3 regions of the Streptomyces sp. NPDC050743 genome follow, and region 3 is predicted to be linked to each of the others. Evidence: riboswitches for the same ligand, from Rfam matches in the RefSeq annotation. Region 3 holds a riboswitch; each other region holds the start of a gene.
The links. Region 3 has a riboswitch for cyclic di-AMP ahead of ACIBJF_RS19470 (transglycosylase SLT domain-containing protein). Riboswitches for the same ligand answer to the same signal wherever they lie in the genome.

Region 1 (9,500 bases), on a different contig from region 3:
TCCATCGCGCTCCACCGGGTCTTCGAGTCGCCGGTCGACCGCATCCTGTGGGACACGGGCCACCAGTCCTACGTACACAAGTTGCTGACGGGTCGTCAGGATTTTTCCAAGCTGCGCGGCAAGGGCGGACTGTCCGGCTACCCCTCACGCGAGGAGTCCGAGCACGACGTCATCGAGAACAGCCACGCCTCCACCGCGCTCGGCTGGGCCGACGGCCTCGCCAAGGCCAACCAGGTGCAGGGGGAGAAGGGCCATGTGGTCGCGGTCATCGGCGACGGCGCGCTGACCGGCGGCATGGCCTGGGAGGCGCTGAACAACATCGCGGCCGCCAAGGACCGCCCGCTGATCATCGTCGTCAACGACAACGAACGCTCCTACGCCCCGACCATCGGCGGCCTCGCCAAGCACCTGGCCACCCTGCGCACCACCGACAGCTACGAGAAGGTCCTCGCCTGGGGCAAGGACGTACTGCTGCGCACTCCGATCGTGGGGAACACCATCTACGAGTCCCTGCACGGCGCGAAGAAGGGCTTCAAGGACGCCTTCGCCCCGCAGGGCATGTTCGAGGACCTGGGCCTGAAGTACGTCGGCCCGATCGACGGCCACGACGTCAAGGCCGTCGAGTCGGCGCTGCGCCGCGCGAAACGCTTCCACGGCCCGGTGCTGGTCCACTGCCTCACCGAGAAGGGCCGCGGCTACGAGCCCGCCCTCGCCCACGAGGAGGACCACTTCCACACCGTCGGTGTGATGGACCCGCTGACCTGTGAGCCCCTCGCACCGTCCAACGGACCTTCCTGGACCTCGGTGTTCGGCGACGAGATCGTGAGGATCGGCGAGGAACGGGACGATGTCGTCGCCATCACCGCGGCCATGCTGCACCCGGTCGGCCTCGGCAAGTTCGCCGAGCGCTTCCCCGACCGCGTGTGGGACGTCGGCATCGCCGAGCAGCACGCGGCCGTCTCGGCGGCCGGCCTCGCCACCGGCGGGCTGCACCCGGTCGTCGCCGTCTACGCCACCTTCCTCAACCGGGCCTTCGACCAGCTGCTGATGGACGTCGCCCTGCACCGCTGCGGCGTCACCTTCGTCCTCGACCGGGCCGGCGTCACCGGCGTCGACGGGGCCTCCCACAACGGCATGTGGGACATGTCGATCCTCCAGGTCGTCCCCGGTCTCAGGATCGCCGCCCCGCGTGACGCGGGCCAGTTGCGCGCCCAGCTGCGCGAGGCCGTCGCCGTGGACGACGCGCCGACCCTGGTCCGCTTCCCGAAGGAGTCGGTCGGCCCGGACATCCCGGCCGTCGACCGGGTCGGCGGCATGGACGTGCTGCACCGTGCCGAGCGCCCCGAGGTGCTGCTGGTGGCCGTCGGCGCGATGGCCCCGGTGTGCCTCCAGGCGGCCGACCTGCTGGCGGCGCGCGGCATCGACTGCACGGTGGTGGACCCCCGTTGGGTCAAGCCCGTCGACCCATCGCTGCCGGGCCTCGCCGCCGAACACCGGCTGGTGGCCGTGGTGGAGGACAACAGCCGCTCCGCGGGCGTCGGTTCGGCCGTGGCGCTGGCCCTGGGCGACGCCGACGTGGACGTGCCGGTACGGCGGTTCGGCATCCCGGAGCAGTTCCTCGCGCACGCCAAGCGCGGTGAGGTGCTGGCCGACATCGGTCTCACGCCCGTCGAGATCGCCGGGCGGATCAGCGCCGGTCTCGCGGTGCGGGACGCCGTGCGCGGGGCCGGCAGTGCCGGGAAAGGCCGCATCGCGTCCGCGGCGCCGTCGGGGCTCGTCGCGCCCTCGCGGCGGTAGCCGCGCACCGACTCGGCCCCGCGTCCCTCGGGGCACTGACAAGGAGAGTGAATGAGCACGGAGTTCGACCTCGGCGCCCTGCTCGCCGAGCGCGGAGCCGAACGCTACGAGCTGCACACCAAGCACCTCAACCCGCAGCTCCCGCGCATGCTGCACACCATCGGCTTCGACAAGGTCTACGAGCGGGCCGAGGGCGCCCACTTCTTCGACGCGGACGGCAACGACCACCTGGACATGCTCGCCGGGTTCGGGGTGATGGGCCTTGGCCGCCATCACCCGGTCGTCCGCAAGGCGCTGCACGACGTGCTCGACCTGGACCTCGCCGACCTCACCCGGTTCGACTGCCAGCCGCTGCCCGGACTGCTCGCCGAACGGCTCCTGACCCACAGCCCGCACCTGGACCGGGTGTTCTTCGGCAACAGCGGCACGGAGGCCGTCGAGACGGCCCTGAAGTTCGCCCGGTACGCCACCGGCAAGCCCAGGATCCTCTACTGCGAGCACGCCTTCCACGGCCTGACGGCCGGCTCCCTGTCGGTCAACGGCGAGAACGGCTTCCGTGACGGCTTCGCCCCGCTGCTGCCCGACACCGCCGTCCCCCTCGGTGATCTCGACGCCCTGGCGCGGGAGCTGAAGAAGGGCGACGTGGCCGCGCTGATCGTGGAGCCGATCCAGGGCAAGGGGGTGCACGAGGCCCCTCCCGGCTATCTGCGCGCCGCGCAGGAGCTGCTGCACAAGCACAAGGCGCTGCTCATCGCCGACGAGGTGCAGACCGGTCTCGGCCGCACCGGCGACTTCTACGCCTACCAGCACGAGGACGGCGTCGAACCCGACCTGGTGTGCGTGGCCAAGGCGCTGTCCGGCGGGTACGTCCCGGTCGGCGCCACCCTGGGCAAGGACTGGATCTTCAAGAAGGTCTACTCGTCCATGGACCGGGTCCTGGTCCACTCGGCGAGCTTCGGTTCCAACGCGCAGGCGATGGCGTGCGGACTCGCGGTGCTGTCGGTCATGGAGAACGAGCAGATCGTCGCGGGCGTGCGCAAGACGGGCGAGCTGCTGAAGTCCCGGCTGACCGCGATGGTCGACACCTACGAGCTGCTCGCGGACGTCCGCGGCCGGGGCCTGATGATCGGCATCGAGTTCGGCAGGCCCTCCTCGCTGAAGCTGCGCAGCCGCTGGACCATGCTCCAGGCCGCCCGCAAGGGCCTGTTCGCGCAGATGGTCGTCGTGCCGCTGCTGCAGCGGCACCGGATCCTCACCCAGGTCTCCGGCGACCACCTGGAGGTGATCAAGCTGATCCCGCCGCTGATCATCGACGAGGCGGACGTCGAGCGGTTCGTGGACGCGTTCGCGGCGGTGATGGACGACGCGCACAGCGGCGGCGGCCTGATGTGGGACTTCGGCAAGACACTCATCAAGCAGGCGGTGGCCAACCGCTGACCCCACCGCGCCCGCCTCCGTCCCGCACCGGCACGGCCCGGGGCGGGACGGCGGTGTTTCTGGGGCGAGTCGCCGGGCCCCGGTTCTTGCCTCACAGGCAAAAAAATTGCCACATAGGCAAAACAGGCGCTGAATGGAGATATGAACCCCTCAGACGCCGGACCACCGGCGGGCCCGGGCGACGAGCTGCCCTCCGTCGCGCCGCAGCTGCGGGCACTGCGCCGGACCACCGGCCTCACCCTGGAGGCCGCGGCCCGCGCCGCCGGGCTCTCACCGGCCCATCTGTCCCGGCTGGAGACCGGACAGCGGCAGCCGTCGCTGCCGATGCTGCTGGCCCTCGCCCGTATCTACGGTACGACCGTCTCCGAACTGCTCGGCGAGACGGTCGCCGACCGTGACGCGATCGTGCGGGCCGGCGACATGGAGCCGACCCGGGCGGGCGGCTGGACGTACTTCCAGGCGGGGGCGCCGGGCCGCGGCATGCAGGCCCTGCGCGTGCGCGTGCCGTACGGCTCGCAGGGCGACATCGTGCGCGTCCACCCGGGCGAGGAGTGGCTCTACGTCCTCCGGGGCCGGCTGCGGCTGCGCCTCGGTGACGCCGCGCACCTGCTCGCGCCTGGCGACAGCGCGCACTTCGACTCCCTCACCCCACACCGCCTCGCCGCCGTGGATCACGACGGCGTCGAGCTGCTGTTCGTCCACACCCTGTTGCAGAGCCCCACGGCCACGCTGTGCCTGGGCCCGCTGACCGGAGAGCTGCCATGAGCGACCTCGAAACGAAGTTCCCCCGTTCCCTGTGGATCCGGCTGATCATCTACATCGCCGCCGGTCATCTCCTCGCCGCGTTCCTCTTCCTGCTGTTCGCGTTGGGGGCGAAGAACTGACCCGTCCGGGCCGTCATGCCGCCGTTGCTGCCGGACACGGTCCTGGGCCGGTCAGTCCAGCAGACGCTCGCGCAGCACGTCGCGGGACGCCGGGGTGAGACCGAGGCCCCGTTCCAGGTAGGTGTCCACCCCGCCCCAGGTCTCCTCGATGGTCTCGAACGCCGCCTGCAGGTACTCGGCGCGGGCGTCGAAGAGGGGGCTGAGCAGCTCCATGATCTCCGGGGTGTACGCCGTGTCCGCGCTGCCGCTGCGGCGGACCTTGTAGCGCCGGTGCTTGGCGTTGGACTCCAGGTAGTCGGTGACGATCGCCTCGCGCTCCACACCGAGCGCGAGGAGCGTCACCGCCATGGAGATGCCCGCGCGGTCCTTGCCCGCCGCGCAGTGCATCAGGGCGGGCACGCTGTCCTCGACGAGGGCGCGTAGCACCTGGGAGTGCTCGGCGGTACGCTCTGTGACGATCGACCGGTACGAGGCGATCATCCGGGCCGCCCCCTTGCCGTCGTCCAGGATGCCGCGCAGCTGGTCGAGGTCGCCGTCGCGGACCATCTTCCAGAACTCGGCGCCGTCCGCCGGGTCGCTCAGCGGCAGGTTCACGTTCCGCACGCCGGGCAGCTCGATGTCCGGGCCCTCCAGCTTCTGGTCGGCCGCGTTGCGGAAGTCGAAGATCGTGTGCAGGCCCAGGGAGGCGAGGAAGGCCGCGTCGTCCTCCGTCGCGTGCGCCAGGTGCCCGCTGCGGAACAGCACGCCGTGACGCACCCGCCGTCCGTCCGTGGTGGGCAGTCCGCCCACGTCACGGAAATTGCGCACACCGGCCAGCTCCGGCTCGGTCGACGGGACCTGCTGCGTCACGGGGGCTCCTCCCGGGTCGGGCCCCGCCGTCGCATCTCGCCGGCGGGCGCTCCGTCGACCATACGACATCGGTTTCCTCGGGCAAGGAGTTGTCCACAGGCATTGTCACCAGGGGTCGCGCCCCCTGATGATGTTGGCACTTGAGCGGATCTGTTGGCACCTGTGAGGTCTTTTCGTGGTGGACATCGCCGAAGACGGTCGTACCTGGCTCCTGTCGGGGCCCACCAGTAGCTATGCCCTGCATCTCACCGACGCGGACGAGCTGCTCCACCTGCACTGGGGGCCGCGGATCGCCCTCCCGGACGCGGAGGCCCTGGCCGTGCACCCGCTGCCCGGCTACTGGCCCTTCGAGTCCCCGCTCGACGGCCGCGAGGAGTACCCCGTCGAGGGCGGGCCCCGCTTCGTCCGTCCCGCCCTGTCCGTGCGCACCGAGGAGCGCCGCGGCACCGAGTGGCGTTTCGTGTCGTACGACACACAGGACGACGAGCTGCGGCTGCGCTTCGACGACGACGGCCTCGCCGTCACCCTGCACTACCGGATGCGGGCAGACGTGGTCGAGCGCTGGGTCACCGTGGCGAACGGCACGCACGCACGCGTGGAGCTGCTGCGCGCCGACGCGGCCACCTGGACCCTGCCCGAGCGCGACGGCTGGCGGCTCTCCCAGCTGCACGGCCGCTGGGCCGCCGAGTCCCGTCTCACCACCGCCCCGCTCACCTACGGCGAGAAGGTCATCGGCAGCCGCCGCGGCCACACCGGCCACCAGCACCTGCCCTGGGTCGCGCTCGACACCGACGCCACCGAGGAACACGGCGAGGTCTACGGCTGCGCGCTCGGCTGGTCCGGCTCCTGGCGCATCGCGGTCGCGCAACTCCCGGACGCGCGCGTGCAGATCACGGGCGGCGCCGGCTATGACGACTCGGGCCTGCTGCTCCTTCAGCCGGGGGAGTCGTACACCACTCCCGTCTTCGCCGGGCTGTGGAGCGACGGCGGTTTCGGCGCCGCGAGCCGCACCTGGCACGCCTACCAGCGCGCGTACGTCATCCCGGACGCCGGGCGGGACCGGCCGGTGCTGTTCAACTCCTGGGAGGCGACGACCTTCGACATCTCCGAGGAGCAGCAGCTCGCGCTCGCCCGCCGGGCCGCCGGGATCGGCGTCGAGCTGTTCGTCGTGGACGACGGCTGGTTCGGCGCCCGCACCAGCGACCGCGCGGGCCTCGGCGACTGGACCCCCAACCCCGACCGCTTCCCGCACGGGCTGAAGCCCCTCGCCGACCAGGTGCACGGCCTCGGCATGCAGTTCGGCATCTGGGTCGAGCCCGAGATGGTCAACCCGGACAGCGACCTGTACCGCGCCCACCCCGACTGGGTGCAGTACCAGCCGGGACGGAAGCGGACGGAACTGCGCAACCAGCTCGTCCTCAACCTCGCCCGCGAGGACGTCCAGGAGTACCTCTGGGAGCAGCTGGACACCCTGCTCTCCAGCGCGCCGATCGACTATGTGAAGTGGGACTTCAACCGCTGCTTCACCGACGCGGGCTGGCCCGGGGAGCCGTACCCGCAGCGCCTGTGGGTGGACCACGTCCGCGCCTTCTACGCCCTGCTGGACCGGCTGCGCGCGGCCCACCCGCGGGTCGCCTTCGAGTCCTGCTCGGGCGGCGGCGGCCGGATCGACCTCGGTGTCATGAGCCGCACCGACCAGGTGTGGACCTCCGACAACACCGACCCGCTCGACCGGCTCGCCATCCAGCACGGCTTCAGCCAGATCCACCCCGCCCGGGTCATGGCCGCCTGGGTCACCGACAGCCCGAACACCCAGCTCAACGGCCGGGTCAGCTCCCTGCGCTTCCGGTTCGTCAGCGCCATGGCGGGCGTCCTCGGGGTCGGCGGCGACCTCACCGAGTGGACCGACCAGGAGCTGGCCGAGGCCCGGCGGTGGGTCGACCTCTACAAGGAGATCCGTCCGGTCGTCCAGCAGGGCGAGCAGTACCGGCTGCGCCCCCCGGCCGGCGGTCTGAGCGCCGTCCAGTACGTCCTGGGGGAGGAGACGGTGGTCCTCGCCTGGCTCCAGGCGCAGAGCTACGGCGAGCCGGTGCCGGCGCTGCGCCTGCGCGGGCTCGACCCCACGGCGTCGTACGAGTGCCGCGAAACGGGGGAAGTGCACCGCGGTGCCGTCCTGCTGCACCACGGGCTGCGTACCGGGCTCAAGGGCGACCTGGATGCGACGGTCCTCCGACTGCGCCGCATCTGAGCTTTCTGCCCGGATTGGCGCCTTCGTTCCAACTCGCTCAGGAATAAGGGTTCGTAGCCGGACCATGCGTGAGGAGCTTCATATCCGTGACCGTGAGTCGCGCGTCATGTCCACGTAATTCCCATGCTGAAAAGGGGAATTGAAAGACCCTGGGATGCGGGAATTCACGGAGGGTGACCGTGAATTCCCGCATTCGATCTCCGGGACGGTGAATGCCGGGAACCGCCGCTTGTTTCCGTGCGTCCCGCTCGCTTACGTTCCCCACCACTCCGGACGGAACGCCGAGTCCTGCCGAGTTCCACAGTTGACCCGCGTTCGGCAGGAGCGGGGGACCCACCAGGTACGACCGCCTGTCCGGTCTCCGCGACAGGGTCGGGGTGAAGCCGCCACGGCGGCCGGGCCGCTCCAGCCCGAACCCGACAGCTGACCTCGCAGGCGTCGGAGAGGAAATGCGCCATGCCCGCGAAGGGTAAGCACCGACGTCCCAAGACCCCGCGTCTCTCCCGGTCGATCGCCGTTGCCGGAACCGGTGGCGCCGCTCTGGCCCTCCCGCTCATCGGAACCACGGGAGCGCACGCCGCGACCACCACGCAGGGCATTTCCGCAAAGTCGGTGCGGGCCCTTCAGTCCCCGGCGAAGAAGACCGTCGCGCAGACGAATCCGCCCGTGCGCACCTACACGGTGCGATCCGGTGACTGCCTTTCGACGATCGCCGGCGCGCAGCATGTCGCCGGCGGCTGGCACCGCCTCTACGACGACAACCGCGAGGCCGTCGGCGACGACCCCTCGCTGATCCACCCGGGCCTGAAGCTCGCGCTCGGCACGCAAGCCGTACAGACCCGCACCGAGCCCGCCGCCCCGAGCCGGTCGTCGGCCAAGACCCGGTCCGCCGCGCCCCAGGCGGCCCCGGCGCCCGAGTCCACCGGAGCCGCCGCCACGACCACCGCCGCCGGCTTCACCCTCCCGGTGACCGGCGCGACCGTCGGCACCGGCTACCACGTGGCCGACGGCATGTGGTCCAGCGGCCACCACACCGGAGTCGACTTCGTCGTACCGACCGGCACCCCGGTCAAGTCCGTCGGCGCGGGCATGGTCGTCTCCGCCGGCTGGGGCGGCGCCTACGGCAACCAGGTCGTCATCAGGCTGAACGACGGCCACTACGCGCAGTACGGCCACCTGTCCCAGCTCTCCGTCACGGCCGGGCAGACCGTGACCACGGGCCGGCAGATCGGCCTGTCCGGCGCCACCGGCAACGTCACCGGCCCGCACCTGCACTTCGAGATCCGCACCACGCCGAACTACGGCTCGGACATCGACCCGGTCGCCTACCTCCGCGCGCACGGCGTCCCGGTCGTCTGACGCCCGAGCACCCGGACCACCTTCCCGACACGCCGCCGAAGGCCGGACCCACACCCCCCGGGTCCGGCCTTCGGCGTACCGTCCGGCCCTATTCCTGGATTGGCAAATTATTTAAGGGTGTCACATCTCACCGTTCGTCAACCCCTCCTTACGGTCGCGTAAGTCACATATGAAGGTGAATCATGGTCCGACGTGGCAGACGATTCGAAGAGTGACAACAGATCAGTGATCGGGTCGTACGTGGCGGTGGGGGACAGCTTCACCGAGGGCGTCGGCGACCCGGGGCCCGACGGGGCGTTCGTGGGCTGGGCCGACCGGTTCGCGGTATTGCTCGCCGACCGGCAGCCCGAGGGCGACTTCCAGTACACCAATCTCGCGGTCCGCGGGAAACTGCTCGACCAGATCGTGCAGGACCAGCTCCCCAAGGCTGTGGAACTGGCCCCGGACCTGGTCTCCTTCTGCGCGGGCGGCAACGACATCATCCGGCCCGGCACCGACCCGGACGAGGTGGCCGAGCGCTTCGAACGGGCCGTGGCCCGGCTGACCGAGGTGGCCGGCACGGTCATGGTGACGACCGGCTTCGACACCCGTGGCGTCCCCGTGCTCAAGCATCTGCGCGGCAAGATCGCCACGTACAACGGGCACGTCCGCGCCATCGCGGACCGGTACGGCTGCCCGGTGCTCGACCTGTGGTCCCTGAAGTCCGTGCAGGACCGCAGGGCGTGGGACAACGACCGTCTGCACCTCTCACCCGAGGGGCACACACGCGTGGCGCTGCGCGCGGGTCAGGCCCTCGGCCTGGAGGTACCGGCCGACCCGGAGCAGCCGTGGCCGCCGCAACCGCCCCGGGGCACCCTGGAGATCCGCCGCGACGACGTCCACTGGGCTCGCGAGTACCTCGTCCCGTGGATCGGCCGCCGACTGCG
Region 2 (9,500 bases), on a different contig from region 3:
CATCTTCTTGAGAATGCGCCGAGCTGCGTACAGGCCTACGTACCCACCGCCTACTACGAGGATCCTGGGACGCTCCGTGGTGCTCATGCCATCGAGTATCCCCCCGCCTCCGAGGGGGTGCTCGTGCGCCCCTTCACAAGGTCTGCCAGGCCCTGTGCTACACTCCGCGACCCGCGTGACGCAGATCATGACCGGCGACGGGAACCGCAGTTCGGCCGGGACCGTTGTCAATGCCGCGTGAGCTGCCTCTCCTGGCCGGCGGGGCGGCGGTGAGGGCGCCGTGACGCGACCGGAACAACCCTTTCCGCGGCCACCCACACCCTCCATCTGAACATGTTCAAACGACCTTTGGGGCCCCGGAAGGGCCAACCGGCACCCTTTCGTAGCTCCACCGGGCCGAATTCCTTGTGAAGAACTTCACGAACTTTCCCGGAGCGGTCGCGGCGAAGGGGCCCCGAAGGGCCCCTCGACACCGCTCAAACGTTATCCGACCTGCTCAGCAGACGACTACCCGCGAGTAACAAAAGAGAGCTACGCCACCGACCAGGCGATGCCGTCGAGGATGTCGTGCTCGCTCACCACGACCTCCTCGGCGCCGATCCGCTCCATGATCGCGAGCAGTACGAGGGCGCCCGCGCCGATGACGTCGACCCGGCCGGGGTGCATGGAGGGGATCGCGGCGCGCTCGGCGTGCGTGGAGCGCAGCAGCCACTCGGTGATCTCGCGGACGCGGTCGCGGGAGACGCGGGAGTGGTGGATGCGCGCGGAGTCGTACTCCGGCAGCTCCTGCGCGATGGCCGAGACGGTGGTGACGGACCCGGCGAGGCCCACCAGCGTGCGCGCCTCGCGCAGCGGGACCGTCTCCTCGGCGAGGTCCAAGGCGGCCTCGATGTCGGCCCGCATGGCGGCGATCTGCTCCTCGGTGGGCGGGTCGCTCACCTTGCCGTCGTGCACCAGGTGCCGCTCGGTCATCCGCACGCAGCCGACGTCCACGGACCGCGCCGCCCGGACGTGCTCCGCGCCGACGACGAACTCGGTGGAGCCGCCGCCGATGTCCACCACCAGGTACGGCTTGGTGAGATCGTCCCGGCCCTTCAGCTCCTTGGTCGCGCCGGTGAAGGAGAACTCGGCCTCCTGGTCGCCGCTGATCACCTCCGGCTCGACGCCGAGGATGTCCAGCACGCCGCGCACGAAGTCGTCCCGGTTCTCGGCGTCCCGGGAGGCGGAGGTGGCGACGAACCGCGCCTCGGCGGCGCCGAGTTCGCGGATGATCCCGGCGTACTCCCGGCAGGCGGCGAAGGTCCGCTCCAGCGCCTCGGGCGCCAGCCGGCCGGTGCGGTCCACGTCCTGGCCGAGCCGCACGATCGTCATGCGCCGGTCCCGCTCCAGCAGTTCGCCGGTGGCCGGGTTGACGTCGGCCACCAGCAGCCGGATGGAGTTCGTGCCGCAGTCGACGGCGGCGACCCGGGAGAAGCCCTCCGGAACCATCGGCCGGTACGCGAAGAAGCCGCTGCGGACCTCGGTCGGGTCGGTGACGGCGCCCTCCTCGCCGGGGTGCTCGTCGGCCGGGTCGGGCGCCCTCAGCGGCTGCACACACGGCCCCTTGCGCCACCACTGCGGAAGCATCGCGATCGCCTCGTCGCCGAGCGGGTTCACGCCCGGACCGGCGGCCAGGGAGTGCGCGACCAGCACGTGCAGGCACTTCACGCGGTCCGGCATGCCGCCCGCGCTGGGGAAGCCCTCCAGGACCTCGATCTCGTCCCGGCGCCGGATGTAGTCCTCGTGCGCGGCCCGGTAGGCGGCGGCCAGTTCCGGGTCGGTCCGCAGCCGCTCCGTCATCTCCTTCATGACGCCGTCCGCCTCCAGTGTCCCGATCGCCGAGGCGGCGCGCGGGCACGTCAGGTAGTACGTCGTCGGGAAGGGCGTGCCGTCGGGCAGCCGGGGTGCCGTCTCCACGACGTCCGGCTGACCGCACGGGCAGCGGTGCGCGATGGCCCGCAGGCCCCGCGGCGGGCGGCCGAGTTGCTGCTGGAAGGCCTCGACGTCGGCGTCGGTGGGCTCGGTGCGCTCAGTGGGCGGCGGGGGCGTTTCCATGACTGCTTATCGGAGACTTTCTGTCAGTTCACTGGTCGGAGGCGTCGGACTTGTCGACGCCGTCCCAGACGTTCGCGTACCAGGGCCGGCGGGCGGCCCCGAGGTCGGCGCGGGACTGCTTGGCCGCGCCCGGGTCGATCACCACGTACCCGGTCTCCCCGGGCATCACATAGTGCAGCCGGCGCCGGATCTGCTGCTCGGCGTAGGAGTCGTCCTGCCAGCGCGCCTTGAGGTCGCGCAGCTGCTCGACCCGTTTGCGGGCCTGCTCCTGCTGCCGCTGGAGGTCGGAGATCTGCGCGCGCTGGGAGACGTACTGGCGCATCGGATAGGCGAGCGCGACGATCAGCGAGCACAGCACCAGCGCGAGCAGCGCCGCGCGGCCGGTGAGGCGGGAGCGGCGGGCCTGGCGCCTGGTCTGGGAGCGGTACACGCGGGCCGCCGTCTGCTCGCCGAGCAGCCGCAGCCTGGTCGCGGTGGAGAAACGGTCCCGGTCCTTCACGGCCATCTGGCTTCTCCCGCCTCCCCTTGCCGGTGTGCTTCACACGTGCGTACGTCCCCGGACACGGTACGGGACCGGGTACGGGGACGTACGTACGACTGGCTAAGACTTAGCCCGGGTTGGCTCAGCCCTTGGAGATCTCGTGGTTGCCCTTGAAGCGCGGGAACGCGCTGCGGCCGGCGTACACCGCGGCGTCGTCGAGGATCTCCTCGATGCGCAGCAGCTGGTTGTACTTGGCGACGCGCTCGGAGCGGGCCGGGGCGCCGGTCTTGATCTGGCCGCAGTTGGTGGCGACGGCGAGGTCGGCGATGGTGACGTCCTCGGTCTCGCCGGAGCGGTGGGACATCATGCACTTGAAGCCGTTGCGCTGGGCCAGCTCGACGGCGTCCAGGGTCTCGGTCAGCGAGCCGATCTGGTTGACCTTGACCAGCAGGGCGTTGGCGGTGCCCTCCTCGATGCCGCGGGCGAGGCGCTCGGGGTTGGTGACGAACAGGTCGTCGCCGACCAGCTGGACCTTGTCGCCGAGACGGTCGGTGATGACCTTCCAGCCGGCCCAGTCGTCCTCGAACAGCGGGTCCTCGATGGAGACGAGCGGGTAGGCCGCCACGAGCTCCTCGTAGTACTCCGTCATCTCGGCGGCGGAGCGCTCCTTGCCCTCGAAGAGGTACTTGCCGTCCTTGTAGAACTCGGAGGCGGCCACGTCGAGCGCGAGGGCGATCTGGTCGCCGGGGACGTACCCGGCCTGCTTGATCGCTTCGAGGATCAGGTCCAGGGCGTCACGGTTGGAGCCCAGGTTCGGGGCGAAGCCGCCCTCGTCGCCGAGGCCGGTGGACAGGCCCTTGGACTTCAGGACGGACTTGAGGGTGTGGTAGACCTCGGCGCCCCAGCGCAGGGCCTCGGAGAAGGACTCCGCGCCGATCGGGGCGATCATGAACTCCTGGATGTCCACGTTGGAGTCCGCGTGCGAGCCGCCGTTCAGGATGTTCATCATCGGCACCGGCAGCAGGTGCGCGTTGGGGCCGCCCAGGTAGCGGAAGAGGGGGAGGTCGGACGCCTCGGAGGCGGCGTGGGCGACGGCGAGGGAGACGCCGAGGATGGCGTTGGCGCCGAGGGAGCCCTTGTTGTCGGTGGCGTCCAGGTCGAACATGGCCTGGTCGATCAGGCGCTGCTCGGTGGCGTCGTAGCCGACCAGCTCCGGGCCGATCTGCTCGATGACGGCGAGGACGGCCTTCTCGACGCCCTTGCCCTGGTAGCGGTTCGGGTCGCCGTCGCGGAGCTCGATGGCCTCGAAGGCACCGGTGGAGGCGCCGGACGGGACGGCGGCACGACCCGTGCTGCCGTCGTCGAGGCCGACCTCGACCTCGACCGTGGGGTTGCCTCGGGAGTCCAGGATTTCCCGGGCTACGACGACGTCGATGGACGGCACGAGCATCTCCTTCTTGGATGTGACGCTGGAAGTGCGGGGCTGTCTGCCTTACGGCTGTGCCTTGCGACTAGAGCCTAACCGTCCCCGGGGCGTCGGCCACCGACCGACCGTCCCGTGGACAGGAGAGACACGCAGACGGTACCTATTGTTCACCCACGGAACAAAGGGGGCTGCCGGTGAGCCCCTGCTGAAGAGTGGGGAAACGAAAGACCCCGCCCCGGCGCGTACGGGGGAACACGCGCCGGGGCGGGGAGCCCGTGGGGACGGGGGTGGCCCTCACGAGGCCCTCAGCATGCGGGCCGGGGATGTGAGGGCACTGTGAGCCCGTACGGAGCCAGGTGTCACTTCAGGTGCAGCTGCTGGCCCGGGTAGATGAGGTCGGCGTCCTGGACGATGTCCTTGTTCAGCTTGAACAGCTTCTGCCAGCCGCCGGCCACGTGGTGCTTCTCGGCGATGGCGCTGAGGGTGTCGCCCTTGACGACCTTGTACTCGCCGTCGCCCTTCTCGACCTTCTTGCCGGTCGGGGTGGTGACGGTCTTGCTCGCCGACGGGGCCGTGCGCGTGGTGGAGCGGGTGGCGGCCTGGCCGGTGGAGCGGGTGGCGGTGCTCTTGGTGGTGCTCTTGGTGGTGGTGCTCTTGGCGGCCGCCGGGGCGGAGCCGCTGTACGGCGTGCTCGACAGGCCCGTGCCGCACACCGGCCAGGCGCCCTTGCCCTGGCCCGCGAGGACCTTCTCGGCGACGGCGATCTGCTGCGCCTTGGTGGCGAGGTCGGCACGCGCGGCGTAGGCGGTGCCGCCGTACGCGGCCCAGGTGGAGTTGGTGAACTGCAGGCCGCCGTAGAAGCCGTTGCCGGTGTTGATGGACCAGTTGCCGCCCGACTCGCACTGGGCGACCTTGTCCCACTCGGAGGCGGTGGCGGCGGAGGCGTTGCCGGCCACCATCAGCGGGGCGGCGACGGCGGCGCCGGCGACACCGGTGAGCGTGATGGCGCGAACGGCCTTGGACGGGCGACGGTGCGTGCCCTTGCCGGAGAACAGCATGGATCGATCCCCTCACCGACGCCTGCGAGGTGAGCTGTCGGGTTCGGGCCGGTTGAGTTGCCCGGCCGCGCACTCGTCATCCGAGGCGCGGCTTCACCCCAAGCCGGTCCAGCGTCAACCGCTGGGCCCGGCGCTTACCTTGGGTCCCCCGCTCCTGCCTACGGCGCTTGACGCGACGACTGTTCCCGGGCATCCGCTGGCAGGATTCGGCGTTGCGGCTGCCGGGGCTCGTGGTGACGAGCGGTCCTGACCGTAGACATGCGATCGTCGGATTTTCAAAGACGATCAGGGCTTCTGAGACTCATCCCACACTTTCACCAAACCGGACATCAGCCGCGAAGTGGGGCGTCAATTCCCGCTAGCCGTCGCCGTTTTCGCCATGGACTTCCAGGGTCTGACCGGCGGCGATGTGGTCCGGGTCGGCGCCGATGGCCTTCTTGTTGGCGGCGTAGAGCGCATGCCACCCGCCGTCGACGTCAAGGGAGTCGGCGATGGAGGCGAGGGAGTCGCCCTCGCGGACGGTGTAGGTGTCCGGTCCGCGGCCGGCGTGACGGCCGGAAGGTGTGGCGTTCTGACCGGTTGTCACGCTTTCGTCCGCGCTCTCGCCGCGGTGACGTCCGCCACTGCCGAGTGCGCCGGTGTCGACCAGGCTCCAGGAACCGGCACTCTGCTGGTAATTGTCCGGGTTGTCGGCGCTCGGGGTTGCTGTGGGAGAGCTGTCGCCTTCCTGTGAACCTCCGCCGTCGTGCGAGCCGGACTTGTCAGTCTTGTCGGACTTGGGCGCGCTGGTCCCGGTCGAGTCGCCGGTGCCGTCCGGGGTTTCGGTGGCGTGCTTGCCCGCACCCGGGGTCGGCCCGGTGCTCTCGTCGGAGGACGAGCCGGTGGAGTCCGAGCCGGAGTTGGAGCCGGAACCGGAGTCCGAGGAGGACGAATCCGACAGACCGGACGAGCCGGAGTGGCCGGCCGAGCCGGACGCGTCACCCGAAGCACCGCCGCCGCCGGAGCCGCCGACGCCGGGGTCGACGTCGACCGAACCGGAGTGGGAGGTCAGCCCGGCGGTCAGCGCGCACATGGCCCACGGCTTGGTGCCCTGGTCGGCGAGGATCTTCTCGGCGACGGCTATCTGCTGCGAGCGGCTGGCCTGGTCGGCGCTCTCGGCGTACTGCGTGCCGCCGTACTCGTCCCAGTCCTCCTGCGAGATCTGCAGACCGCCGTAGTAGCCGTTTCCGCTGTCCGCGCTCCAAGAGCCGCCGCTCTCGCACTCGGCGACCTTGTCCCACGTGGTGCCGTCGGCCGCGTTGGCGCTCGCGGCGCCGAGCAGCGGGATGGCGATGGCGGAGCCGGTCACCCCGGCCGCGACGAGGAGGGCCGGAGCCTGACGGGGGCGACGGTGACGACCGTTCCCGGAGAGCATGCGGAAGCCTTTCGTGCGACAGCAAAACCGGCGGGCGATGCAGTGCCTCTCGCCACGCTGATGGGTGAACGTATCGGCAGACGATCACTTGTCACAAGTTCATGCCGCGCAGATCACGTGAAGATCACAGTGTTGAATGTTTGTCATCTCCTGCTGTGCGGCGGCCGATCGTCCCCTCCTGCCCGCTTTGTCACCCGTCGGGAACGGCAACGCCTCACGCCCTGCGCGCGGGGCGGCCGCGACCATGGACTCGACATGACCCCGGGGGCTTCCCGTCCAGGAGGACACGATGGCGCGGCACACCCGGCTGTCCGGCGAGTCCGCGGACTACCTCGCCGCACGCGAGGAACTCCGCGACGCCGAGATCGAACTCATGCGCCACCGCGAGAGGGTCGCGGCCCTGCGCCGGGCGCTCCCGCAAGGCGCCGAGGTCGACGACTACGTCTTCCTCGAAGGCCCCGCCGACCTCGACGCGGGCGACACGCCCGTCCGCGAGGTCAGGCTGAGCGAACTGTTCACCGGCCCCGGCCGGCCGTTGATCGTCTACCAGTTCATGTACGGCAAACGGCAGACCGACCCGTGCCCGATGTGCACCCTGTGGATCGACGGCTTCAACGGCGTCGCCCACCACGTCGCCCAGAACGCCGACCTGGTCGTCCTCGCGGCCGCCGACCCGCCCACCCTTCGCCGGCACGCCCGCGCCCGCGGCTGGTCCCGGCTGCGTCTGCTGAGCGCCGGGGACAGCACCTTCAAGTACGACCTGGGCAGCGAGGACCAGGACGGTGCGCAGGACTCCACCGTCTCCGTCTTCACCCGGGACGCGGACGGCACGGTCCGCCACTTCTACTCCGCCCACCCGCGCATGTCCGAGGACATCGACCAGCGCGGCATCGACCTCCTCAACCCCGTCTGGCACCTGCTCGACCTGACGCCGGGCGGCCGCGGCGACTGGTTCGCCGGCCTGGACTACTGACCGCCGCTTCCCGCCCGGACCGGCGTGAACTCCACGGGCAGGGTGCGCAGACCCCGCATGATGAGCCCGCCGCGCCACCGCAGGTCGGCCGGATCGGCGGCGAGCCGCAGGTCGGGCAGGCGGGTGAGCAGGGTGGCGAGCGCGGTCTGGCCCTCCAGCCGGGCGAGGGGCGCGCCGAGGCAGTAGTGGATGCCGTGGCCGTAGCCGAGGTGCTGGTTGTCGCGGCGGGCGAGGTCCAGCACGTCCGGGTCGGCGAACCGTTCCGGGTCCCGGTCCGCCGCCGCGAGCACCACGAGGACCGGGTCCCCCGGCGCGATGTCCTGTCCGCCGATGCCGAGCGGCTCGGTGGCGAACCGCCAGGTGGCCAGCTCCACCGGGCCGTCGTAGCGCAGGAGTTCCTCCACTGCGGTCTCCAGCAGATCCCTTTCCCTCCTTGCCAGGGAGCCTTGGAGGCGCTCGCGCTCCTCGGGATGGGTGAGCAGGGCGTAGGTGCCGTTGCCGATCAGGTTCACGGTGGTCTCGAAGCCGGCGAACAGCAGGATGAAGGCCATCGCCGCGGCCTCGTTCTCGGTGAGGTGCTCGCCGTGGTCGGAGGCGCGGATGAGACCGGAGATGAGGTCCTCGCCGGGCGCGGGCTCGGCGGGCAGCGCCTCGCGCTTCTTGTGGATCAGCTCGGCGAGGTAGCCGCGCATCTTCTTCACCGACCGGGCGACCCCGCCCCGCGGCCCTCCACCGTGCCGGATCATCATGCCCGCCCAGTCCCGGAAGTCGTCCTGGTCCTCGCGCGGGACGCCGAGCAGGTCGCAGATGGCGTAGATGGGCAGCGGGAAGGCGAACTCGTGGATGAGGTCGGCGGATCCCCGCGCCGCGAACCGGTCGATGAGGTGGTCGGTCAGCTCCTGCACCCGGGGCGCGAACTCGGCGACCCGGCGCGGGGTGAACGCCTTGCTGACCAGCCGGCGCAGCCGGGTGTGGTCCGGCGGGTCGATGTTCAGCAGATGGGTCATCAGCTCGGCCTTGCGCTCGCCGGGGATGCCGGTCTTGCCCTTGGCGTGCGCGGGCTCGTCGTGATGCGCCGGGTTCTTGCTCAGCCGCTGGTCGGCGAGGGCCTGCCTGGCATCGGCGTACCGGGTGACCAGCCAGGCCTCGACACCGCTGGGCAACCGCGTCCGGTGCACCGGCGCGTGCTCGCGCAGCCAGGCGTACGCGGGGTAGGGGTCGGTGGCGAACTCCCAGGTGAACAGGGCGGGAGCGGAATCCGGGGCCGGGTCGGGGGCGGACTGGGGGTGAGGCTGGTCGGTCACTCTCCGACCGTATCCGGATCCGGGTGGGCCTCCGCGTCCCGGTGGCCGCCGGAAGCCGTGGGTATCGCCTCGGGGGCGACTCCCTCCGCCTCGCGGATGGCGTCCCGGTACGCGCGCGCCGCAGCGCGCAGGGCGGCCTCCGGGTCGACGCCCTCCGTCTCGGCGCGGGCCGCCAGGGCCAGCAGCTGGTAGCCGACGCCCTCGCCCTCGGGGAGCGGCACGTCGAGGCCCGCCGTACGCGCGCGGGAGGCGAGCTTCGCGGCGAGGGCCAGGCCGGGCTGGCCGAGCGGGACGCCCTCCGTGACCGAGGTGCGCCGCTTCTCCTCGGCCTTGGTGCGCAGCCAGTGCGCCTTGACGTCCTCCGGTGTCTCGGCCTTCTCGTCGCCGAAGACATGCGGGTGCCGGTGGACGAGCTTGGCGACGATGCCGCCGGCCACGTCGTCGACGGAGAACGGCGTCTCCGGGTGCTCCTCGGCGATCCGGGAGTGGAAGACGACCTGGAGCAGGACGTCGCCCAGCTCCTCGCGCAGCTCCTCGCGATCACCGGCCTCGATCGCCTCGACCAGTTCGTACGCCTCCTCGATGCCGTACTTGGTGAGGCCCTGGTGGGTCTGCCGGGACGACCAGGGGCATTCGGCGCGGATGCGGTCCATGACCTGCACGAGGTCCAGCAGACGGGCGCCGGGCAGGTCGTAGGAGGCCGGGAGCAGTTCCAGCTCGGGCATCGCGACGCGGCCGGAGCCGGCCAGC
Region 3 (9,500 bases):
GGTCTTGCCCGAGCCGTTCGGACCGAGGAAGCCGAAGACGCTGCCCGCCGGGACGGTCAGGTCGAGACCGTCGACGGCGAGCTGTCCGCCGCGGTAGCGCTTGGTGAGGCCGCGGGTGGCGATGACGCTCGCCTCCTCCTGCCCCGGCGCACGCTCCGCCGCGTCCCGCGCCTCCCGCTCCGTGACGGACCGTCCCTCCATCGGTTCCCCCCTCGCTTCGTGCTCCCGTGAAGGGTCAACGTACGGTCACGGCCCGTAGTGCCCGGGCAGGGTCACTTCCCTTCGTTCGCCGCCTTCACCAGGGCGTCCTTGGTCACCGCGCCGGCGTAGACCTTGCCGTCGTCGGTGATCAGGGCGTTGACCAGGCGGGTGGAGAAGACCGTGCCCTTGCCGAACTTGCCGGAGACCTTGTCGCCGAGCGAGCCGAGGAAGCCGCCGAGGTCACCGCCCTGGGCACCGGTCGGCAGGCCGCTCTTCGCGCCGGTGTCGAAGGTGGCGATGGAGGTCCAGCCCTTGCCGAGCACGTCGGCGCCGTTCATGCCCTTGGCGAAGTCCTCGCCGGACTCGGGCGCGTGCTTCCGAGCGGCGGAGTCCTGCTTCTCCTCCGTCACCTTCGCGCCCTTCGGCGGGCTGAAGGTGAAGGTCGAGGCGGCCGGCCTGGCGAAGGAGACCTGGGTGAAGCCGACGTCGAGGACGGCGGCGCCGCCGCTCTTCGGCGTCAGCGTGAACTTCAGCGGCATGCCCGTCTTCGCGTCGACGGCGATGCTGATGGCGCCGACCGTGGTGCCGGACTGCCTGGGCTTGATCAGCAGCTTGTAGGCGTCGCGGCCGGCGACCCGCTCGGTGCCGTCGACGGTGACGGACGTGGTGCCGTCCACCGACTTCAGCGCTTGGTCGGCGAAGTCCTTCGGCGTGGCCGGAGGCTCGGCGTTGTGCTCCTTGCCGGAGTCGGCCGAGGTGCCGTGGTACACCTCGTTGGTCTTGCTGTCGTAGCCCCAGACGTTCTTGCCGTTGTGGATGAGGTTGTACTCGGAGCCGCTCTCCAGCAGCGACAGCTTCTGCCTCTCCGGGCCGTCGGCGGCGACGCGCAGCGTGTGCGTGCCGGAGACCAGCGAGGTGAGCTGGGACTGCGGGTCGGCGGAGGAACCGTCGCCGGAGCCCTTGGCGGCGCCGGAGGCCACGCTGTTCTCCAGGCCGCCGAGGTCGGGCAGGCCGAGGTCGGTGTTGATCCGCACCGTGCCGGACAGCTGCTGCACGTCCGACTTGGCGATCTTCTCGATGAGCTGCTGTGCGGTGATCCTGGGCAGGTCGGGGTCGCCGGAGGCGGCGAGCGCCGGGACCAGACCGATCGTGGCCGCCGCGACCCCCACCACGGCGACCGGGACCGCGTAACGGGCCGCCCTGCGGTGCCCGGCGTTTCGCTCAGCGCCCCCCGCGGCGTCCACTGCGTCGTCGGATTCGTACGGTGCCATGTGTGCCTTACCTCCGTCGTCGGCGGCGGCTGTTCTCACGCTGGTCCACCTGAGCCGCCATTCTCACCCGAATCGGTGAGGATTGGTGATTTCCGTGGTTTCCATCTCACCAAATCGGCCGTGAGGAAGCGTCAGACCTCGGAGCCAACTCCGCGTACGCCTGCGGTATGACACGCCGGGGCGGGAACTCCGCCGACCCGTAGGGGTCGCGCCGGAGCGGAGGGGGCGGTACGGGGGCGCGAGGGGTGTACGGACGCGCGGGCGTACGGGTCGCACGAGCCCGTGCCGGGTCGCTCGGCTGTAGCGCGGCGTGGCGGGCGACCCCGAAGCGCGGCGTGACGTACGGCTGCGGCGCGGCGCGTCGCGATGGACGGACAGACGGAAGCCTGCCGCCACGTACAGCTCAAGCACGGCGCGACAGACGGCCGGAGCCGCGCCGGGTCGCACGGCCCGAACGCGGCGAGGCACACGGCGTCGGCAGCATGGCGCGACGTACGGCCGAAGACGTGCAACCGGCGCGGCGGACAGCCGTAAGCGTGCCATGGTGGCCGCCGGAGGCTGGGCGGGGCGTGGTGGGGCAGGCGGCCGGGTCAGCCGGCGCGGTGGACCACCGCGTCGCACAGCTGCATCAGCGCGGCCTTGGCGTCGCACTCCCGCAGCGGCGCCAGCGCGGCGCGGGCCTCCTCCGCGTACCGGATGGTGTCCCGGCGGGCCTGCTCCAGCGCGGGGTGGCCGCGCAGCGCGGCCAGCGCCTCGGCGTGCCGGGCGTCGTCGCTGAGGTCGGAGTCGAGCAGCTCGCACAGCGCAATGTCCTCGGCCAGGCCGAGGCGGGCGGCGCGCTCGCGCAGCCGGAGCACGGGCAGCGTCGGGATGCCCTCGCGCAGGTCGGTGCCCGGGGTCTTGCCGGACTCGTGCGAGTCGGAGGCGATGTCCAGGACGTCGTCGGCGAGCTGGAAGGCGACCCCGAGCCGCTCGCCGTACTGGGTGAGCACGTCGACGACCGTCTCGTCGGCGCCGGACATCATCGCGCCGAACCGGCACGACACCGCCACCAGCGAGCCCGTCTTGCCGCCGAGCACGTCCAGGTAGTGCTCGACCGGGTCGCGGCCGTCGGAGGGGCCGGCGGTCTCCAGGATCTGACCCGTGACCAGCCGCTCGAAGGCCAGGGCCTGCACCCGGACCGCCTCGGGGCCGAGGTCGGCGAGGATCTGGGAGGCGCGGGCGAAGAGGAAGTCGCCGGTGAGGACCGCGACCGAGTTGCCCCAGCGGGTGTTGGCGCTGTCCACGCCGCGCCGTACGGCCGCCTCGTCCATGACGTCGTCGTGGTACAGCGTGGCCAGGTGGGTCAGCTCCACGACCACGGCCGAGGGCACGACGCCCGGCGCGTAGGGGTCGCCGAACTGGGCCGCGAGCATCACGAGCAGCGGCCTGAACCGCTTCCCGCCGGCTCGTACGAGGTGCTGCGCGGCCTCCGTGATGAACGGGACCTCGCTCTTGGTGGCCTCGAGCAAGCCTTCCTCGACAGCCGCCAATCCGGCCTGGACATCGGCTTCCAGAGCCTGGTCCCGCACGCTCAGCCCGAACGGCCCGACGACGGTCACGAGGGGTCTCCTGTCTGCTGGTGTCTGCTGGCGATTACACGGTTTGTCGATAGGTCGCTGCCATCACTCAACTCAGCGTATCCGGTCCTGTTTCGATCACCGATAGCGCCCACCGGTCCAGCCTGGGTGGTATCGGATCACGACCGGTATGTTTTTGATCAAGTGATAAGAGCGGACATTTATCGACTTAACAGGAACCCGAACGCTTTGTCGCGAGCCGAGGGGGCGAGCGGAGTAATGCCTACGCCCAAGACAACGACAGACGGCTCGTCACGGGTTCCGCGACAGGCTCCGCCACGGGTTCCATCACCCACCCGATCCACCCGAACCCCTCATGTCCGATTTGAAATACTTTGTTATTTCGTGAATTGGGTCACGCTGGACCTGCGGCCCCCAGGAGCCCGTCAGGCCACCTCCACCCTTGCCGCGTCGGCGAGTTGAGGGTTGGCAACTGCAAAGGATCAAGTACCCTATATGCCACAGATCAAGGTCAAATAGTACGTAGTGTGCATCCGCTTCTTGTTCCCGACATGTGCTCTCGCATACGTTCCGGGCCGTCGGGCGGACGCTGAGTCCTGCCGCCGCCCGCGTGACCCATCGACGAACTCATTCGTACGGCAGGAGCGGGGGACCCAGGTAAGTCGCCGGGCCGGTCGGCACACGTCGCACCGGAACGGCTCGGGGTGAAGCCATGCCTTCTCGGGAAGGCGCGGCCGGGCACCTCCCCGCCCGAACCCGACAGCTCACCTCGCAGGCGACGGAGAGGACTTTCCCATGTCTGCTGCCGCCAAGCACCGCCGCCCGCGCAACAACCGCCTGGTCCGCGCCCTCACGGTCGCCGGCACCGGCGCCGCCGTCCTCACCCTCTCGCTCATCGGCGCCACCAGCGCCTCCGCGGCCACCGGCACGACCTCCAAGGCTGCCTCCACCGCCACCGCGTACCCGAACAACCTCGACGGCTGGATCCGCGAGTCTCTCGCGATCATGGCCCAGAAGGGCATTCCGGGCACTTACCACGGCATCTACCGCAACATCATCCGGGAGTACTCCGGCAACCCGAAGGCCATCAACCTCTGGGACTCCAACGCGGCCAAGGGCATCCCGTCCAAGGGGCTGCTCCAGGTGATCGACCCGACCTTCAAGGCGTACGACGTGGCCGGCACCTCCTTCGACCCCTACGACCCGGTTGCCAACATCACCGCGGCCTGCAACTACGCAGCCGCCCGGTACGGCTCGATCGACAACGTGTACAGCGCGTACTGACGGTCCCGCCGACCGGCACGGCAGCGGCCGCCCGGTGTGCCCTCACCTGACGGAGGGGCACACCGGGCGGCCGTCGCTCCTTCCGGGGCGGCCGTGTACTGATGTGCCGGTCAGTCGGTCGGGAACAGTCTTTCGAGGACGACGGCGACGCCGTCGTCCTCGTTCGACAGGGTGATCTCGTCGGCCACCGCCTTCAGTTCGGGATGCGCGCCGGCCATGGCGACCCCGCGCCCCGCCCAGTCGAACATCGGGATGTCGTTGGGCATGTCACCGAACGCCAGCGCCGCCTCCGCCGCGATCCCGAGCCGCTCGGCGGCCAGCGCGAGACCGGTCGCCTTGGTCACCCCCGACGGCTGGAGCTCCACGGTCCCCGGCCCGGACATGGTGACCGTCGCCAGGTCGCCCACCACCCCGCGCGCCGTGTCCGCCAACTCGTCGTCGGACAGCTCGGCATGGCGCAGCAGCACCTTGCTGATGGGCGCGCACCACAGATCGTCGCGCCGGTCGACCCGCACCACGGGCAGGGTCGGGTGCGGCATCCGGTAGCCGGGCTCGATGAGCGTGCGCCCGTCGACCCCGTCCTGGTCCACGGCCGCGTGCACCTGCCCCACCTCGGCCTCGATCTTGCCGAGCGCGGTCTCGGCCAGCTCCCGGTCCAGCCGGACCGACCACAGCAGGCGGCCGGTCCCGGCGTCGTAGACCTGTGCGCCCTGCCCGCACACCGCGAGCCCCGTGCAGCCGAGGTGCGCGAGGAGCTGCCGTACCCGCGGGGCCGGGCGGCCCGTCACCACCAGGTGCCGGGCGCCGGCCCGCGCCACCCGCGCGAGTGCGGCGAGCGACCGGTCGGAGACGGTGTCGTCGCCGCGCAGCAGCGTTCCGTCCAGGTCGGTGGCGATCAGTGCATATGCGGGGGAGGCTGCCATGATCAGAGAATACGGATACCGGGCCCCACCGACTCACCTTGTCGTCCCGCGCACTTACGTACTGTTCCACCCCAAGTAGTGCCCTCCGACTCCATGTTGATGACGGGACTCGGCACGGGCGGTCGGCGGCTTCAGCCGTGGGCCGACGCCAGGTGTTTCGTCAGGCGCGGCGAGGCGAACTCCGTGCCGCAGACGAAGCGCATCACCGGGCCGTACGACGACGCCGCCGGCAGGCCGGTGAAGTACAGGCCCGGAACGGACGAGACATACCCGGGTCCGAGTTTCGGCGTGCCGCGGCTCACCGCGAGCCGGGTACGCAACTCGTGGCCGAGGAAGTCCATCGCCGCGATGTCGACGCGGTAGCCGGTGGCGGCGATGACGTGGTCGGCGGCGAGCCGCTCGGTGTGCCCGCCATGGGTGCGGACGGTGAGGACGGGGCTGCCGTCCCGTGCCTCCGCGCTCACGACCCGCTCCACCTCCTGCACCTGCACCGCACTCTCGAAGCGCTCGCGCAGCCACCAGGCGCCGAGCGGTCCGAGGACCCGGCGGACCAGGAAGTGACGGGTGGCCTCGGGCAGGTAGCGGTAGGGGTGCGGGTAGTAGCTGAAGGCCCACAGCGACCATGCGCGGCCGAACGGGGACTCGGGGCGCAGCTTCGGCTGCTTCCAGGGCGGCGCGCCGAAGGCGACCCTGCCGCGGCCGCGCGCGACGACACGCACGCGTGCCCCCGCCTCGGCGGCGAGCGCCGCCGTCTCCAGCGCGGACTGGCCGGCGCCGACCACGATCAGTTCCTTGCCGGCGAAACGGCTCAGGTCGTGGTGCTGGGAGCTGTGCGAGACCGGGCCGGTGGGCGCCGGTCCGTCGGCCGCGGCTGCCGCGAGCTCCGCCGGCAGGTGCGCCAGGCCCGACAGGCCGGTGGCGACGACGACCGCGCGCGCGGTGAACATCTCCCCCGAGTCCAGCTTCAGCTCGAAGCCGCCGCTCTTGTCGCGGTCCACGGAGACGACCCGCACCCGCTCCAGGTCGGGGACGAGCTTGTGCTGGAACCACTCGCCGTAGGCGATGAACGTCTCCACCGGGATGATGTCCTCGTCGGTCACCAGGCGGCGGATCCCGGCCGCGTCGCAGTAGTCGGCGAGGGTGTGGCCGGGCTGCGGGCAGTCGAGGTTCGAGGCGGCGGGCGTGGACTTCAGGAGCATGCCCTCGGGCATGTGGTCGCGCCAGCTGACCATGGGGTCGCCGAAGACGCGGACGGGGATACCGCGCGCCCGCAGATGGGCGGCGGTGGACAGGCCGAACGGCCCGGCCCCGATGACTGCAACCGGTCGAGTCACGAAGTCCCTCCCCAGGACATGGTGAGCCACTTTTGGCGTGGCTTTGCCTACTTCGTGGAGGTGCCGCTGCCGCGGCGGTTGGTCCGCCACAGCTGATACAGGTGCTTCGCGCCCGGGCGCACGAAGCGGGCGAGCATCGTGAGGAACGGCAGCGGGTCGTCACCCGCGAGCCAGGCCAGCTCCGTCCCGCTCGCCTTCGCCGGCGCGTGCGGCGTCGTGTAGCCGCTGCGGCGGTAGGCGAGGAGGGCGGGAAGGTCGATGTTCTCCACGATGTAGCGGTGGCCGGCGCGCTGTTCCCCCTCCGGAACGGGGCGGCCGGTCAGGTTCAGGTGCATGGCGCGTACGACGTCCACTCCCGACTCATTCTCGAACAGCCGGAACTGGGCGCCCATGCGCGGGTTGAAGTCGAGGAGCTTGTACTGTCCATCGCGCCGGTCGAAGCGCAGGTCGAGGTCGATGATGCCGCTGTAGCCGATCTGTTTGATGAAACGTGCGGCGAGGTCGGTGAGTTCCGGGTTGTCGACGACGTAGGCGTTGGCCGTCATGCCGGCGTGCGGCGGCCATGAGCGGACCTTGACGCCGGTGAACAGCGCGAGCGGGCTGGAGTCCTGGTCGAAGCAGGCGTGCACGATCCAGTCCTCGGCCTCCTCGCGCGGCAGGTACTCCTGGAGGATCACGCCCGGCCGCGCGCTCCAGTCACGCGCGAGGGTGAGCAGGCCCTCGCGGGTGGCGATCCGCGTGGTGCCGTTGACGGCGGGCCGTCTGCGCCGGACGAACGCCTCGCGGTTCTTGGCCACCACCGGGAAGCGGGCCGTGTCGGCGAAGGTGACGATGTCCTCGTACGACTCCGGGAACGCCGACGCGGGGCTCGCGATGCCGTGCTCCACGCACAGTTCGTGCAGCCCCTGCTTGCTGGCGAGCCGGCGCGGCAGCGCGGGGTCGACGCGCGGGAAGAGGAAGGAGCCGGCCAGATCGTCCTGGTGCTCGGCGATCAGTACGGCGGCTTCCTCGTCGGTCGGGACGAGAACGGCGGGGCGCCCGATGCGGCGACCGATGCGCAGCAGGCCCTCGACCAGCCGGTCCGGGTCCTCCGCACCGGTCGTCGGCCACACGAAGGCCTTCTTCAGGTAGCGGGAGGAGGCCGCGGGCGTGTACGCGTCCTCGGTGATGGCGTACATGGGCACGCCGAGCCGGCCCAGGCTGCGGATCGCGCCGACGCCGCCGTGGTGCAGCGGATAGTCGCCGAACTTGACGATCAGCCCTGGTACGTCCCGGTCCAGCTCGAACGGCACACCGACGGTGTCTCCGGCCACGGGTCCCCCCACGTGTCCCCCCAATGGAACGGACCCACCCCGTCCGTGTCCCCAAAGGACGCTAAGCCGGAATTGCCGACTCCGACAAGACCTATTCGGACATTGCGAACCCTTTAGACAGGGTGCGAGCAACCTTTCGAAGGCCCCGCGACACGCACCTTTCGGACACCGTGGCGGGCGCCGCAGCAGGCTCTGCCCAAGACACGCATCACGGCCGTAACGTGTGGCGCGACCACATGGAACGAGCGCCATGCACGGCCCGGATGAGAGTGAGGCAGCACCCCATGCCCCCCTTCGACGTCCCCGAGGGCGACCCCTTCGGCCCGCACAACCTTCCCTATGGCGTGTTCTCGCCCTCCGGCAGCACGGAGCGGAGGGTCGGCGTCCGGCTCGGGGACCAGGTCCTCGACGCGGGCGCCGCGGCCGCCGCCCTCGGCTCGCCGCACCACGCGCTGCTCGCCCAGCCCACCCTCAACGCGCTGCTGGCCGCCGGCCGCCCGGTCTGGACGGAGGTACGGCGCGCCGTCACGGCCTGGGTCACCGACCCCGCGCACCGCGAGACGGTCGAGCCGCTGTTCCACCCCCTGTCCGAGGTGACCCTGCACCTGCCCTTCGAGGTGGCGGACTACGTCGACTTCTACGCCTCGGAGAACCACGCCCGGAACGTCGGCCGGATCTTCCGCCCGGACGCCGAGGACTCCCTCACCCCCAACTGGAAGCACCTGCCGATCGGTTACCACGGCCGATCCGGCACGGTCGTCGTCTCCGGCACGGACGTCGTACGGCCGTCCGGGCAGCGCAAGGCCCCGGCCGACCCCGCCCCCGTCTTCGGCCCGTCGATCCGGCTGGACATCGAGGCCGAGGTCGGCTTCGTCGTGGGCGTGCCGACCGAGCTGGGCCGGCCGGTCGCGCTCGGCGACTTCCGCGACCACGTCTTCGGGCTGTGCCTGCTGAACGACTGGTCCGCGCGGGACATCCAGGCCTGGGAGTACGTCCCCCTCGGCCCCTTTCTCGGCAAGTCCTTCGCGACCTCGGTGTCTGCGTGGATCACCCCGCTGCAAGCGCTGGAGCACGCGCGCGTGGCGCCTCCGGAGCGCACACACCCGCTGCTGCCGTACCTGGACGACTCGGCACCCGGCATCGAGCCGGGCGGCTACGACCTGCGGATCTCCGTCGCCATCAACGGCCACGTGGTCTCCGAGCCGCCCTTTTCGACCATGTACTGGACCGCCGCCCAGCAGCTCGCCCACATGACGGTGAACGGCGCCTCCCTGCGCACCGGCGACCTGTACGGCTCGGGCACGGTCAGCGGCCCCGAGGAGCGCCAGCGCGGCTCCCTGCTGGAGCTGACCTGGAACGGCCGCGACCCCCTCGAACTCCCGGACGGCAAGCGGACCTTCCTGGAGGACGGGGACGTGGTGACTCTGTCGGCCTGGGCCCCCGGCGCGGACGGGCGCAGAGTGGGGCTGGGGGAGGTCAGCGGGCGCGTTGTGACGGGGTGACGGGCCACCTTGTAGCACGAGGTCCCACACGTCCGCCGGGGCCGGCAGGGGCGGCACCGTGGCCCGCGCTTACCGCGAACCGGAGGCCGCGT

Region 1: it holds a riboswitch for cyclic di-AMP, as region 3 does, so the genes downstream of both, ACIBJF_RS35985 (peptidoglycan DD-metalloendopeptidase family protein) here and ACIBJF_RS19470 (transglycosylase SLT domain-containing protein) in region 3, are expected to answer to the same signal.
Region 2: it holds a riboswitch for cyclic di-AMP, as region 3 does, so the genes downstream of both, ACIBJF_RS33365 (transglycosylase family protein) here and ACIBJF_RS19470 (transglycosylase SLT domain-containing protein) in region 3, are expected to answer to the same signal.

The regions. Positions count from the first base shown of each region.
Region 1 is NZ_JBITGJ010000056.1:47,631-57,130, forward strand. Features, by position in the region: gene dxs (1-deoxy-D-xylulose-5-phosphate synthase) at 1-1,797, shown strand, start outside; gene ACIBJF_RS35960 (aspartate aminotransferase family protein) at 1,849-3,234, shown strand; gene ACIBJF_RS35965 (helix-turn-helix domain-containing protein) at 3,376-3,999, shown strand; gene ACIBJF_RS35970 (DUF6126 family protein) at 3,996-4,118, shown strand; gene ACIBJF_RS35975 (tyrosine-protein phosphatase) at 4,170-4,967, opposite strand; gene ACIBJF_RS35980 (alpha-galactosidase) at 5,143-7,215, shown strand; cyclic di-AMP (ydaO/yuaA leader) riboswitch at 7,485-7,668, shown strand; gene ACIBJF_RS35985 (peptidoglycan DD-metalloendopeptidase family protein) at 7,672-8,574, shown strand; gene ACIBJF_RS35990 (SGNH/GDSL hydrolase family protein) at 8,800-9,500, shown strand, end outside.
Region 2 is NZ_JBITGJ010000048.1:19,917-29,416, forward strand. Features, by position in the region: gene ACIBJF_RS33340 (NAD(P)/FAD-dependent oxidoreductase) at 1-87, opposite strand, end outside; gene ACIBJF_RS33345 (exopolyphosphatase) at 532-1,488, opposite strand; partial or broken gene ACIBJF_RS33350 (DUF501 domain-containing protein) at 1,693-2,094, opposite strand; gene ACIBJF_RS33355 (septum formation initiator family protein) at 2,123-2,599, opposite strand; gene eno (phosphopyruvate hydratase) at 2,718-4,025, opposite strand; gene ACIBJF_RS33365 (transglycosylase family protein) at 4,361-5,059, opposite strand; cyclic di-AMP (ydaO/yuaA leader) riboswitch at 5,064-5,235, opposite strand; gene ACIBJF_RS33370 (transglycosylase family protein) at 5,418-6,473, opposite strand; gene ACIBJF_RS33375 (DUF899 family protein) at 6,763-7,446, shown strand; gene ACIBJF_RS33380 (cytochrome P450) at 7,440-8,750, opposite strand; gene ACIBJF_RS33385 (nucleoside triphosphate pyrophosphohydrolase) at 8,747-9,500, opposite strand, start outside.
Region 3 is NZ_JBITGJ010000018.1:28,607-38,106, forward strand. Features, by position in the region: gene ACIBJF_RS19455 (ATP-binding cassette domain-containing protein) at 1-201, opposite strand, end outside; gene ACIBJF_RS19460 (outer membrane lipoprotein carrier protein LolA) at 273-1,472, opposite strand; gene ACIBJF_RS19465 (polyprenyl synthetase family protein) at 2,063-3,073, opposite strand; cyclic di-AMP (ydaO/yuaA leader) riboswitch at 3,662-3,843, shown strand; gene ACIBJF_RS19470 (transglycosylase SLT domain-containing protein) at 3,848-4,336, shown strand; gene ACIBJF_RS19475 (HAD family hydrolase) at 4,447-5,259, opposite strand; gene ACIBJF_RS19480 (FAD-dependent oxidoreductase) at 5,391-6,593, opposite strand; gene ACIBJF_RS19485 (ATP-grasp domain-containing protein) at 6,641-7,885, opposite strand; gene fahA (fumarylacetoacetase) at 8,191-9,408, shown strand.